3 regions of the Pseudovibrio sp. WM33 genome follow, and region 1 is predicted to be linked to each of the others. Evidence: riboswitches for the same ligand, from Rfam matches in the RefSeq annotation. Region 1 holds a riboswitch; each other region holds the start of a gene.
What was found. A riboswitch is a leader RNA that binds a small molecule or an ion and turns the genes downstream of it on or off. The one in region 1 is predicted to bind cobalamin.
Positions count from the first base shown of each region.

Region 1 (3,954 bases):
CCAAGTGTTGTCGCCGTCTCATCGCCAATTGTCATCGCGTTGAAATGCCCTGCGCGAAACCACAGCCAGAGCCCGCATAAAGCAAGCACCACCAGCGGGTAGGCGAGATGCCCCCACTGTGCCAGCCCCAATCCACCCAGCATCCAGTAAACCACAGTATGCGTCGCCCGTGGGTCTGCCAGAAAGATGAGAATATTGGCGCCTGCCATCAGCACAAAACTCACCGCCACACCCGTCAGCACCAGACGGTCGGCGCTGGTCGCGCTTGTAAACTTCGCCACCCCAATCACCAGCAGTGTTGCGCCAAGAGCGCCCAGAAACGCCAGTAAAGGCACGGTGAGCATCCCCAAAAATAGCCCCGTATGCAGCAGAGCCAACACCGCTCCAAACGCACCACCAGCTGAAATGCCGATTAGGTGCGGGTCCGCCAGCGGGTTTCGGGTGACGGATTGAAGGCAAGCTCCCACGATGGAAAGCCCGGCCCCCACCATGATCGCCAGCAGTGCACGGGGCAGGCGGATCTCCCAGAGAATGCTCTCCCGCCCCAGCGACCAGCTCGGCTCAACCGTGCCCGGCACCAGTTTGTTGGCAAGAACACCCCATACAGTCTCCATGGAAATGGAAACCGCCCCAACGGAGACCGCAAGGCAGACAGAAAGAACCAGCGCAGCCAATCCCACGCAGCCAATCTGCAGCAAATGATGAGAAGAGCCCTCTTTGGAGGCTACAACAACGCCGGTTCCTTCGCTCATTGTTAGTTACCCCAGAATGCGGTTGCGAGTTTCTTGATCGCCTTGATGTTCCGTGGGCCCGGAGTTGCTTCAGCATATTCCAGCGTCACGAACCGGTCATTCTTCACCGCATCCATATCCGCAAAGGCGGGGTTGTTGAGCATGAACTCACGCTTCTGTGCAGCAGTCACTTCGCCGTAGTTGATAATCACGATCACTTCCGGGTTGGTCTCAACCACAGCCTCCCAGTTCACACGCACCCAGCTCTTATCCAGGGTATCCGTCACGTTGGTGCCGCCAGCAGCCTCAATCAGCGCGGTTGGCATCCCATAACGACCAGCAGTGAACGGAGAATCTTCACCTCCGTCATAAACAAACACACGCAGAGGCGTGTCGCCAGCGCTCAGGCCAGCCTTGAACTGCGCAAGGTCTTCACGATAAGCCTGCACCAACGCTTCCGCCCGCTCTTCAACGTCAAAGATGCGGCCAAGGTTCAAAAGGTCATTGTACATGTCATCCATGGAAACCTTTGGCTTCTCGCCAATATGGATGCAGCTCTCGGTCAGCTCATAAACCTTGATCCCAAACGGTGCCAGAGTTTCCGGCGTAACCGGGCCGCCAACCTTCATGCCGTAATTCCATCCGGCAAAAAAGAAGTCTGCATCAGCCCCAATCAACACTTCTTTGCTTGGGTATTTGGGAGCAAGCTCCGGCAATACAGCCACCTGATCAGTCAATTCAGCATCCAGCGTTTTCCAGCCAGAAATGCCAGTGTAACCTGCCATGTTGTCCTGCAATTCCAACGCCAGCATCATCTCGGTGAGATTGGAATCGTTGGAAATCGCCCGCTGTGGCACACCATCAAATGTGACGGTGCGGTTACAGCTCTTGACGGAAACCTCTGCCAGCGCAGCAGAAGAGGAAAGCAGCGCCACAGCCAGCGCCAAACCAAGTTTTTTCATGAAAAGTACCCTTAAGAATGCAGGTCGAATGTCAGAAGAGAGTGTTGTCGGTCCACCAGCTGATCGCGCGTTGTACGCACCTGAAAAGCCTTGGAAACCAAAGCGGGGGAGAGGATCTGCTCCGGCGCCCCAAAGCCAAGCATCTGCCCGTGGTCCAGCAACAGGATCTGGTCACACACCTCAGCCGCCATGTTCAGGTCATGCAAACTGGTGATGATCGTCAGATCCAGCTCTTCAATGAGCTTCAGAATCTCCAGCTGATGGCGAATGTCGAGATGGTTGGTCGGCTCATCCAGAATGAGCAGCTCTGGCTCTTGCGCCAGTGCCCGCGCCACCATCACCCGCTGCCGCTCCCCGCCAGAAAGCGTGCCAAACAACCGTCCGGCCAGCCCATCCAGCTGCAAAGCGCGGATAGCATGGTCCACCACCTGCCGGTCGCGTTCGCCAGATGCCGCCAGACCGCTGCGATAAGGCGTGCGCCCCAGCTCCACGATCTCACGCACCTTCAGCGCAAAGTCCGTCGGCTGCTCTTGCAACACCGCCGCCACCCGCTGCGCCGTCACTTTGGCGGAGAGGGACCAGATGTCATCACCACCAACGCAAATCTGCCCGCTCTTCGGCTTGTTGAACCGATAGAGCAGCCGCAACAGCGTAGACTTGCCAGCTCCGTTCGCGCCAACCACGCCAAGCACTTGGCCCGCAGCCAGCTCAAAACTCAATGGCTGCAAAACCAACGAACTCTTACGATCAGGTGCCCACGAAACATCGCGAACAGAAACAAAAGCCGCGCTCATGCCAAAGCACCCTTGCGCAGCTCAGCCCCAATCAACCAGCCGAAGGTGCCCAATTGATGAGAAACAGGATCAAGCATCGTACCAACCCACCTGAGTGAAACGCTACACATCATCAATGTAACGTTATAACGTTACATTGATTGTCGAATCCTGAAGCAAAAGTCAAGCGCACACGCGCGTCGACCATCAGCGGTTCGCAAAACGATCCGGGATAAAGTTTAAGTCTTGAGGAAACAGGTAACATAACGCCCTCCGCGCAAAGGCAGGGGCAAACAGAAACCGGATATGTGACAGGCTTTCGCCAATTCAACCATTATGGCCTCCTTCCGGGACGCCCCGCCCGGGTTGAAGTGAAACATAATGGCAGGTCTCCTGACTCGCGGGTCTGTGCTCAGCCAGCCTTCCCGGATCTCTCCAGTGGCATGCTTGGCCTCGCTCTCCGCTTACAGTTGCGGGGGCAGTCACGGAATTAGCGCCTGTTGGCTACACTTCACCGTGTTCCCTTTTAATCCCGAGGCCTTTCGCACCTCAGAAACCATAGGTGCGCATACTGAGTATTGAGCCCCCCAATTGCAAGAGGTTTCGCAAACGAACCTGAAACGCTGTTGATAGCAGCCTTACCCACCCACCGTCATCCCGCACTCGATGCGGGATCCAGATCGGCGGGCGTCGGAACCACTAGCCCTTCACTAGCCTGTTCTTGATGACTTCACCGTGCATCCAATGTGTGTCGCTCTGAACGTGATCAGCTCGCACATATTTGGCCATATGTGTTGCCATATCAGTCTCTTGGAAACTCACAGTGGTTCTGACGACAAAGCCTTCCTGCTTGTTCAGATCCAACTTATTCAACACAGCTTCGACGCTGGTTGGAGTAAACAAACCCCTGTGCAGCACCGGAACAGGGGTAATGCCAAGCTCTGCAAAACGGCCCAATGTCGCATCCCAGCTTTGTGTGACGCCATCAACGATCCAGGCAAAACCCAGAAAGTAGGAGGGTAAACTGTCATAGGAGACTGAATGCTGTGCGAAGAGATATTCACCAACAATCCGCTCATCCTCAGCAAGACACGGCGAAACACCTGCCGCAAAAGCTTTCATCCAATCACGGGATGGATGATACCCACTGTCAGGACTACGCGCATGGCATCCATTCTGCAGAATAGTCGTGTTCTCACCGTCCATCTTCTCGGTAAAGACAACTTCTGCGGCGCTTGCCAGAGCCGCCGAATCCTTCAGGATCTTGTCATCGCTCATAACACCGGGAGAGCTGGGCAAGTGATAGGTGCGGCCATACTTTTTCATCGATCCCGCAGCTCCTTATCTTCAAAGCTAATAAGGGAACTCTGATTGTAATTCCTATGCTCATTGAGCCAGGACATCGCCCCTCCTTTTTATCGGGAGGTGATTACAAGCTTTAACGAACAACCACAACCACCCACCGTCTTCCCGGACAAGCGCGACTAA
Region 1 covers NZ_LMCK01000126.1:62,642-66,595, reverse strand. The annotation lists gene PsWM33_RS22285 (FecCD family ABC transporter permease) at 1-752, opposite strand, end outside; gene PsWM33_RS22280 (ABC transporter substrate-binding protein) at 755-1,693, opposite strand; gene PsWM33_RS22275 (ABC transporter ATP-binding protein) at 1,705-2,487, opposite strand; cobalamin riboswitch at 2,833-3,042, opposite strand; gene PsWM33_RS22270 (RNA ligase family protein) at 3,166-3,792, opposite strand.

Region 2 (3,954 bases), on a different contig from region 1:
CGGTTTCGGTCTTGCAGCCAACTGGCGGTGAGCGGGATAATATCTTGCCGAGTTGGAGCTCAACCACAACGCGCCATGGTATCGTGGAAAGCATAGAGCGTATGGCTCGGGCCGGGAGCCCTGAATATGTGAAACTCGATGACCGTGTTGCTGTATTGGTTGGCGATGGGGCTTTATGGAGTGAGGCACTTGCTGGTGCGGACAATAAAGTGATGCCGCCCGAAGCTAGCGGTAGTTTTGGAAGCTTCGTTGTTTATTCTGAAAGCGTACGCGCTCATCTGTCATTACACGGGCCGAAGGCTGTTGGCGCGACGTATAGAGAGTTCGCTTTTCAGCCCCTGAAAGAGCTGGTGGGATTTTTGAAAGAACATCACTTCCAGATCTGGGTTTTAAGCTTTGGAGACCATGAAGTAGATCGCACTATGGCGGAGTTGAACTACGGGCTTCCAAGATTTCGGGTTATCGAGGTTACTCCCCACGCAGCAGCGGTGTCCTCAACAGATCTTGCTCGAACGATTTGGGAGAGAATAGGAACAGCACCTCAGATTTTTCTTGGACGATCTCACAGTGATCTTGGCTTACTGAAGCTTGCTGGCAAAGGTGAGGGGGTGCTCAAAATACAGATTTCTGCCAGTCAGGATGCTTCCATTCGCCCAGCAGATTCAACTCCTGATGAATCTGGAGAGCAGCAAAACTCATGGAGCTTTGTGATTTCTCCTAAGGAGCATTGGCTAAGGAAATATTCGTGGCAGGCACCTTCGGAGAGAACTTATAGTAAGAACTAATAGAAAATACTAAGACTTTCGTTGCAACCCACGTGAGATATATTTGATCTATTCTAGTTTTAATCGATTGAAAATCAGAGCGCTTTTGTAATGTTGAATAATATACGATGTTTTTGAGGTAATTTTATTTATTTTGATGAAGATCAATGAAGAGGTGGGGCACTCTGATATTTCTAACTACAGCTTCGGCTGGCACTCGGATGGGGGAGTGTCAACTTTCTTAAAGGCGTGTACCAACGGGTACACGCCTCTTTTTTTGCCTGCAGCTCTGGCGGGTTAAAAGGGCCATTGCATCCCTCTGATTGTTGCTTATCCCAATTGCCTCTTATTTTTAGTTGTGTCTTCTCCTGTAATTTAGGATATTCCCGCTGTTGGGTTCTGTAGAAGCCAAGCTTCTTGGATGAAAAGGGAATGCGGTAGGGATGACCAAAGATGGGCCCGAACCGCAGCTGCCCCCGCAACTGTTACGTGGTGCGTTCTTCTTAAAAGCCACTGGAGATGATCTCTGGGAAGGCGGAGGACGCAAAAGCCATAAGCCAGGAAACCTGCCCGACACGACATAAACTCATGACCGCACGGAGGGTGCGAAGAGGAGCATATTATATGCATATTGAACCGGGTTACGTTTCCGCCGCCAAGGTTATTGCTGCCAATGCAGGTGCAGTCGGTGTTTTTGTGTGGGGCTGCAAAGAGCAGGCCTCAGAATTTATGAAAGATCCGCTGATTCCTGTAAAGACACTGTTGGCTGCGGTTTTCTTTTCTATTTTCATGCAGAGCTTCCATATGTCCGTTGGAGCATCCGAACTCCATTTTATCGGTGCTATGGCCATGTATCTGACGCTGGGATTTACACCTGTTCTTCTTGGGTTTGCGCTCGGCTTGCTGTTGCAAGCGTTCGCGTTTGATCCGCAGGACATGTACCATTTGGGGGTCAACAGCCTATCTTTGATGCTGCCGCTTATCTCTGTACATTATTTGAGTGGCCGTCAGTTGTTCGCTAAGGATCTGACCAAACGTTTGACTTTTGCGCAGATCCTGAAGTTGGATGCGATGTATTATGCTGGTGTGACTGGCATGGTTGGCTTCTGGTTGATGATTGGTGAAGTTGCTACGCCGTTTACGGCATGGGCGCAGTTTGCTCTGTCTTATCTGGTAATTGTTGCGTGTGAACCATTAGTCACCTTCATTGCTGTGAAGGGGCTCAAGGCGGTTGAAGACAATGCGATTGTTCGGAACCTGACAGTAGTTCCGCAGCTGAAGCTGGCATAAGTTTTTACGAGTTTGATTGTTATTGGGGCGGCAGCGGAAACCTGCTGCCCTTTTTCTTGCGTGGAAGTGACCAGGTGTTGTCGTGAAATTCCTCGTTTGAGGAGAAAAAGCGACGGATTTGATCATCGCTGAAGTGTTATGGATTGCCCCTTGGCGCTGCTTCCACTATGAGTGCTCTCCAGAGATTTCATTGTTTACACAGATCAGGAGATGCAGGCAGTCCATGGCGCGCCAGTTCATCTATCACATGCACGGGGTCTCCAAGGCCTACGGTGCAAAAAAAGTACTCGACAATATTCACCTGTCTTTCTACCCGGATGCGAAAATCGGTATCCTTGGTCCAAACGGTGCAGGTAAGTCTACTCTTTTGAAGATCATGGCTGGTCTTGATAAAGAGTACACCGGTGAAGCATGGGCTGCAGAAGGTGCCAAAGTTGGCTATCTGCCGCAGGAACCAAAGCTGAACGAGGACAAGACCGTCCTTGAAAACGTGATGGAAGGCGTTGCGCACAAGCAGGCTCTTCTGGATCGTTATAACGAACTGATGATGAATTACTCAGATGAGACAGCCGATGAAGGTGCTCAGCTGCAGGACATCATTGATGCGCAGGATCTGTGGAATCTGGAAAGCCAGGTTGAGATGGCAATGGAAGCGCTTCGCTGCCCTCCATCCGACTCGCCTGTAAATAACCTTTCTGGTGGTGAGCGTCGCCGTATCGCGTTGTGTCAGCTGCTCTTGTCCGAGCCTGACCTGATGCTGCTTGACGAACCAACCAACCACCTTGACGCTGAGACCGTGCACTGGCTGGAACGCCATCTGCGTGAGTTTAAGGGTTCAGTGCTGATCATTACCCACGATCGCTACTTCCTTGACAACGTGACTGGCTGGATTCTGGAGCTCGACCGCGGTCAGGGCATTCCTTATGAAGGCAACTACTCCACTTACCTTGGTCAGAAAACCAAGCGTATGGAGCAGGAAGGCCGTGAAAACATGGCTCGCTCCCGTGCGATCAAGCGTGAGCAGGAATGGATGGGCATGACGCCGAAGGGCCGTCAGACCAAGTCAAAAGCGCGTATTAATGCTTATGATGCTCTGTTGACTGCACAAGAAGAGCGTATGCCTTCTATTGAGCAGATCCTGATCCCTGTTGGTGAGCGTTTGGGCAATAATGTTATCGACGTTCAAGGCGTTTCCAAAGGCTTTGGCGATCGTTTGTTGATTGATGACCTGTCCTTCAAACTGCCGCGCGGGGGTATTGTTGGAATCATCGGTCCAAATGGTGCTGGTAAGTCAACACTCTTCAAGATGTTGTCCGGTCAGGAAAAACCAGACAGCGGTGAAGTGGTTGTGAGTGACCGCGTGCACCTTGGCTACGTGGATCAGTCCCGTGATAAGCTGGATGACAGCAAGACCGTTTGGGAAGAAATTTCCGAAGGTGCTGAAGTGATCTATCTTGATAAGAAAGAGATCAACTCACGCGCTTACTGTTCCTCCTTCAACTTCAAGGGTGCAGGACAGCAGGCGAAAGTTGGTGACCTGTCCGGTGGTCAGCGGAACCGCGTGCATCTTGCTAAGGTTTTGAAGTCAGGCGCAAACGTTCTTCTGCTCGATGAGCCGACCAACGATCTTGACACCGAAACACTTGCAGCTCTGGAAGATGCGCTTGAGAACTATGCTGGTTGTGCCGTGGTTATCTCGCACGATCGTATGTTCCTTGACCGTCTTGCAACGCACATGCTGGCCTTTGAAGGTGATAGCCACGTTGAGTGGTTTGAAGGTAACTTTGAAGACTACGAAAAAGACAAGGTTCGCCGCCTAGGTGCACACGCTGCAGACCCAAGCCGCATCAAGTACAAGCCACTTACTCGCTAAGTCTAGCTTGCTTGAAAGAATTAAGGC
Region 2 covers NZ_LMCK01000152.1:25,312-29,265, reverse strand. The annotation lists gene PsWM33_RS25505 (hypothetical protein) at 1-785, shown strand, start outside; cobalamin riboswitch at 1,142-1,352, shown strand; gene PsWM33_RS25500 (energy-coupling factor ABC transporter permease) at 1,389-2,054, shown strand; gene ettA (energy-dependent translational throttle protein EttA) at 2,278-3,927, shown strand.
Region 2: linked by a shared signal. The riboswitch ahead of PsWM33_RS25500 (energy-coupling factor ABC transporter permease) and the one ahead of PsWM33_RS22275 (ABC transporter ATP-binding protein) in region 1 are both predicted to bind cobalamin.

Region 3 (3,954 bases), on a different contig from region 1:
ACAAGTATGAGTTTGCCATATGGATTACTGCTCAGCTCAGGCATCTCATCCAGATTAGCCTTGGCTTTAAATCGGCCATAAGGTTCAAGAGCGTCCTCCGGGATCTTCAGATTTTGAGCGATGCGCGCAATGGGTTTCATGTCTGCTGCGCGGGCAATTTCAATATCTTTCATGGAAAATCTCCAGATTAGAACGTGTAATCAAATGAGCCGGAGAGAGCGTCAAAAACGCAAATCAGGCAGGAACAGCAATGTAATCTCTACGTAGAATCTCTACCGAATGCACCTGCAAAGTTCAAGATTGAGGTAGGGCACTTGAAACTAACTTAGTTAACGGTGCTCATCTGTGTTTTGCTGAGATGTGAAATATTATTGCCTGAATAGCTGTTGGTCTGTTCTAAAAATCACCAGACTGCGCTTGCGCGGCAAATCCAAGAGCAGTAGAGCTGGTTGGCTTTTATAAACAAACTGCGCCGTGCCGTAGTTTCGTCGGTTAGGTCACCCCATGTTTTTATTTGAAGTTGCCGCGCTAGGTGCCGCTGCCACCTGGGCTATTGGTGGTCTCATTTCAGCAAAACCTGCAGCACACCTTGGAGCCATTGGCTTCAACTGTGTGCGTATGTGGTTTGTTGTGGTGTTTCTGGGTATCTATGTCATTGCAACAGGCACATGGAATACGGTTGATTCAAGCCACGCCTCTCTTATCTTTCTCTCTGGCTTTGTCGGCATCTTCATGGGGGACACTTTGTTGTTCCTCACGCTAAACCGTATGGGGCCTCGCCGCACAGCCATCCTGTTTTCCATGAACGCACCCATATCAGCGCTTCTCGGTTGGTTGTTTCTGTCAGAGGAACTGTCATTTCAGGCGCTTGTTGGTATCTTATTCGTTTTAGTGGGCGTTATTCTCTCCATTGCGTTTGGAAAGCGCAAAGACCAGCTCCATAAATGGGAGGCGATTAGAGGTCCTGTTGCCATTGGTATCCTCTTTGGCACGTTGGCCGCACTTTCCCAATCAGTAGGGTCAATCATCATTCGCCCCGTTATGGAAAGTGGAGCAGATCCTGTTGCGATTTCTCTTATGCGCTGCACCATTGCAGCCTTTGGTTTGCTGGTGTTGTTTTACCTGCCGGGCCGTCCATTCAGATTGGCGAACCCAATCAACAAAGAGATCGTCGCACTGGCCTCCTTGTCCGGCATGCTGGGCATGGGGATCGGTATGACGCTGATCCTCTATGCGCTGAGCGGCGGAGAGGTTGGTATCGTGTCTACCCTGTCAGCAACCACTCCAGCGATGATGCTGCCTGTTCTGTGGTGGCAAACCAAAGAGTTTCCTGCCATTGGGGCATGGATTGGCGCACTCCTCGTCATTCTTGGCTGTGCTTTGATTTTCATGAGTTAAACAAATGAGATGGCAACGATGCTGCCTAAGCACCACAAGCAGGTGCGACCTAAAGTGGCCGCACCGCAAGATCTGGTAGCGTGGCCGCATCAGCAATTTCTGTGAGTTTAGCTGGCAATTGGTCGAATTTTATCAAGTTCCTCGCTCAGCTAGTTGACGGAAGCCCCTGAAATCTGATCAATAGCCGGGCATTTGGTATTTTTGTCGATTAGATAAAAATGAAAAGGGAACACGGTTCATTTGGAAAAGCCGTGGCTGCCCCCGCAACTGTAAGCGTAGAGTTGTTGCTCACACATGCCACTGACGCAGCTGTTTAAAGCAGTGTTGGGAAGGCGGAGCAACAGTAAGGACGCGCAAGCCAGGAGACCTGCCAGATGCAGTCACTCACCCACGGTACGGGGCGTGCTAAGGGGCGGTATTCCGTTCAGGTGACATTCACAGTGCGTCTGAGTGGTGATGAATCTGACTTTGTTTCAACGGGTTAGAACCAATTTTCTTCAAAGGCGCACAATGCAATCAACAGCATGGCATCCGACATGGATGCTGTGAATGATGGACCAAACTCGTGCGTAACACATCTTGGATCGCAGCTACCCTCAAATCCGGCGTAGCTCTCTCAGCTCTCCTCAGCTCAACTCTAATCTCCTCCGCAAACGAGACCGAGCTCGACGAAATCATCGTCATCGCCAACAGAACGGAAACCGAAGCCGGCAAAGTCGGCTCCACTACCCACGTTGTCACCGAAGAAGACCTAAAGAACGACGGCGCTACGTTTGTCTCCGAATACTTGACAAAATTGCCGGGTATCTCTTTTTCGCAAAACGGCGGAGCGGGTAAAACAAGTGCTCTGCGCATTCGTGGAATGAGTGGTTATTACACGAAGATTTTGCTGGATGGTGTCGATATTGCTGACCCGTCTGGTACGCAAGTTGAAGCTCGCCTTGAGCATGTCCTACTTAATGATGTTGAGCGTATTGAAATCTTAAAAGGCTCGCACAGTGCATTATATGGTGGCCAAGCGGTGGGGGGTGTTATCAATATCATCACCAAACGCGCTGCGCCGGGCACCGTGAAGCATAATGCGGCCATCGAGGGCGGCAGCTACGGAACCGTCAATGCTGCCTATGGATTTCAGGCGGCGACTGAAACAGCAGATATCGCAGTAAATGTGCAGCGCTACCATACTGATGGGTTTAGTGCGCAAACCCCAAAAAGTGACACAGCAGATGAAGATGGTTATGAGAACCTGACCTTTTCTGCAAAAGGTTCAGTCGATGTCACAGAGGCTCTGAACCTATATTTTGTTGCACGCGGTACGGATGGTCACAGCGAGTTTGACGGATATAATAACCCTGATGCACGTAATGAACAGGACTACCATCAGTATATGGGTAAGTTAGGTGCTAATTTTGCGTGGTTAGATGATAGGATGACAACTGACGCCTCATTCCAGATAGTCGATACAACGCGCAAGTATTACGGTGACAATCCAGGGACTTACAAAGGCGATCGCTACAAGTTTGATGTCCTCAATACCTTCGATGTAACAGACGAAATCACGCTGAACTTTGGTGGTGATTGGATGCATGAGGACTATGCAGAATACGGAAGTAGCCGGATCTTTGGGGGTTTTGTTGAAGCTATGGTCGACCCATCAGATGAGCTAAGCCTTTCTCTTTCATCACGTCTGGATCATCATTCTCGTTTCGGAACATACTGGTCTGGTCGCGCTACAACGTCCTACCGAATTATTGAGGGGACACGTTTTCGCTCAAGCATTGGCAATGGCTTCCGCGCGCCAGCTCTGAATGAGCTTTTTGGCAAATGGGGGCCCAATCCAAATCTGAAGCCGGAGACGAGCTTGAGCTTTGATGCTGGAATCGACCAGGAGTTCTTCGACGGTAAACTACGGTTTGGCGCAACCTATTTCCATATTATGACTGAAGACCTTATCGACTATGTGGGTGGTAAGTACGTACAGATCAACGGCATGTCCCGCAGCCAAGGTGCGGAGCTTTCTGCTAACTGGGATGTTCTCGATAATCTGAGCTTCAATGCTGCCTACACTTACACATGGGCTGTTGGACCAGACAAAAAACGCTTGGTGCATGTCCCTCTGCATGACGTGAATGTAGGGGCGACTTACAAGCCCGTTGATGTGCTGACCCTCAACCTCAATACCAGTTACGTCTCCGGTATCGAAGATGAGGGTGAGCTCGACGACTTCGTTCTGGTCAATGCCAAGGCTGCCTACCAGTACACCGAGAATTTAACGTTCCACGTCCGTGGTGAAAACCTGTTGGATCAGGATTATGAGCGGATCAAAGACTATCAGACACCAGGTCTTTCCGTTTACGCTGGTCTTACTGCCAGTTTCTGATTAAGTATGCCGCTCGGTGAAAGCTGAGCGGCATCTTGCAGGGGATGGCTCTGCTCGGGCTGCCTTCCAATGTCTGTACGCCTCTCAAAAGGTCGAAATGCGAAATAAGATCAAAAAGATCATGCAAATGGCGTTTCTGATGGCTCTGGCATTCAGTCCTGCCGTTGCACGCGCTG
Region 3 covers NZ_LMCK01000023.1:39,311-43,264, forward strand. The annotation lists gene PsWM33_RS06145 (formate--tetrahydrofolate ligase) at 1-173, opposite strand, end outside; gene PsWM33_RS06150 (DMT family transporter) at 505-1,398, shown strand; cobalamin riboswitch at 1,575-1,787, shown strand; gene PsWM33_RS06155 (TonB-dependent receptor plug domain-containing protein) at 1,964-3,778, shown strand; gene PsWM33_RS06160 (ABC transporter substrate-binding protein) at 3,876-3,954, shown strand, end outside.
Region 3: linked by a shared signal. The riboswitch ahead of PsWM33_RS06155 (TonB-dependent receptor plug domain-containing protein) and the one ahead of PsWM33_RS22275 (ABC transporter ATP-binding protein) in region 1 are both predicted to bind cobalamin.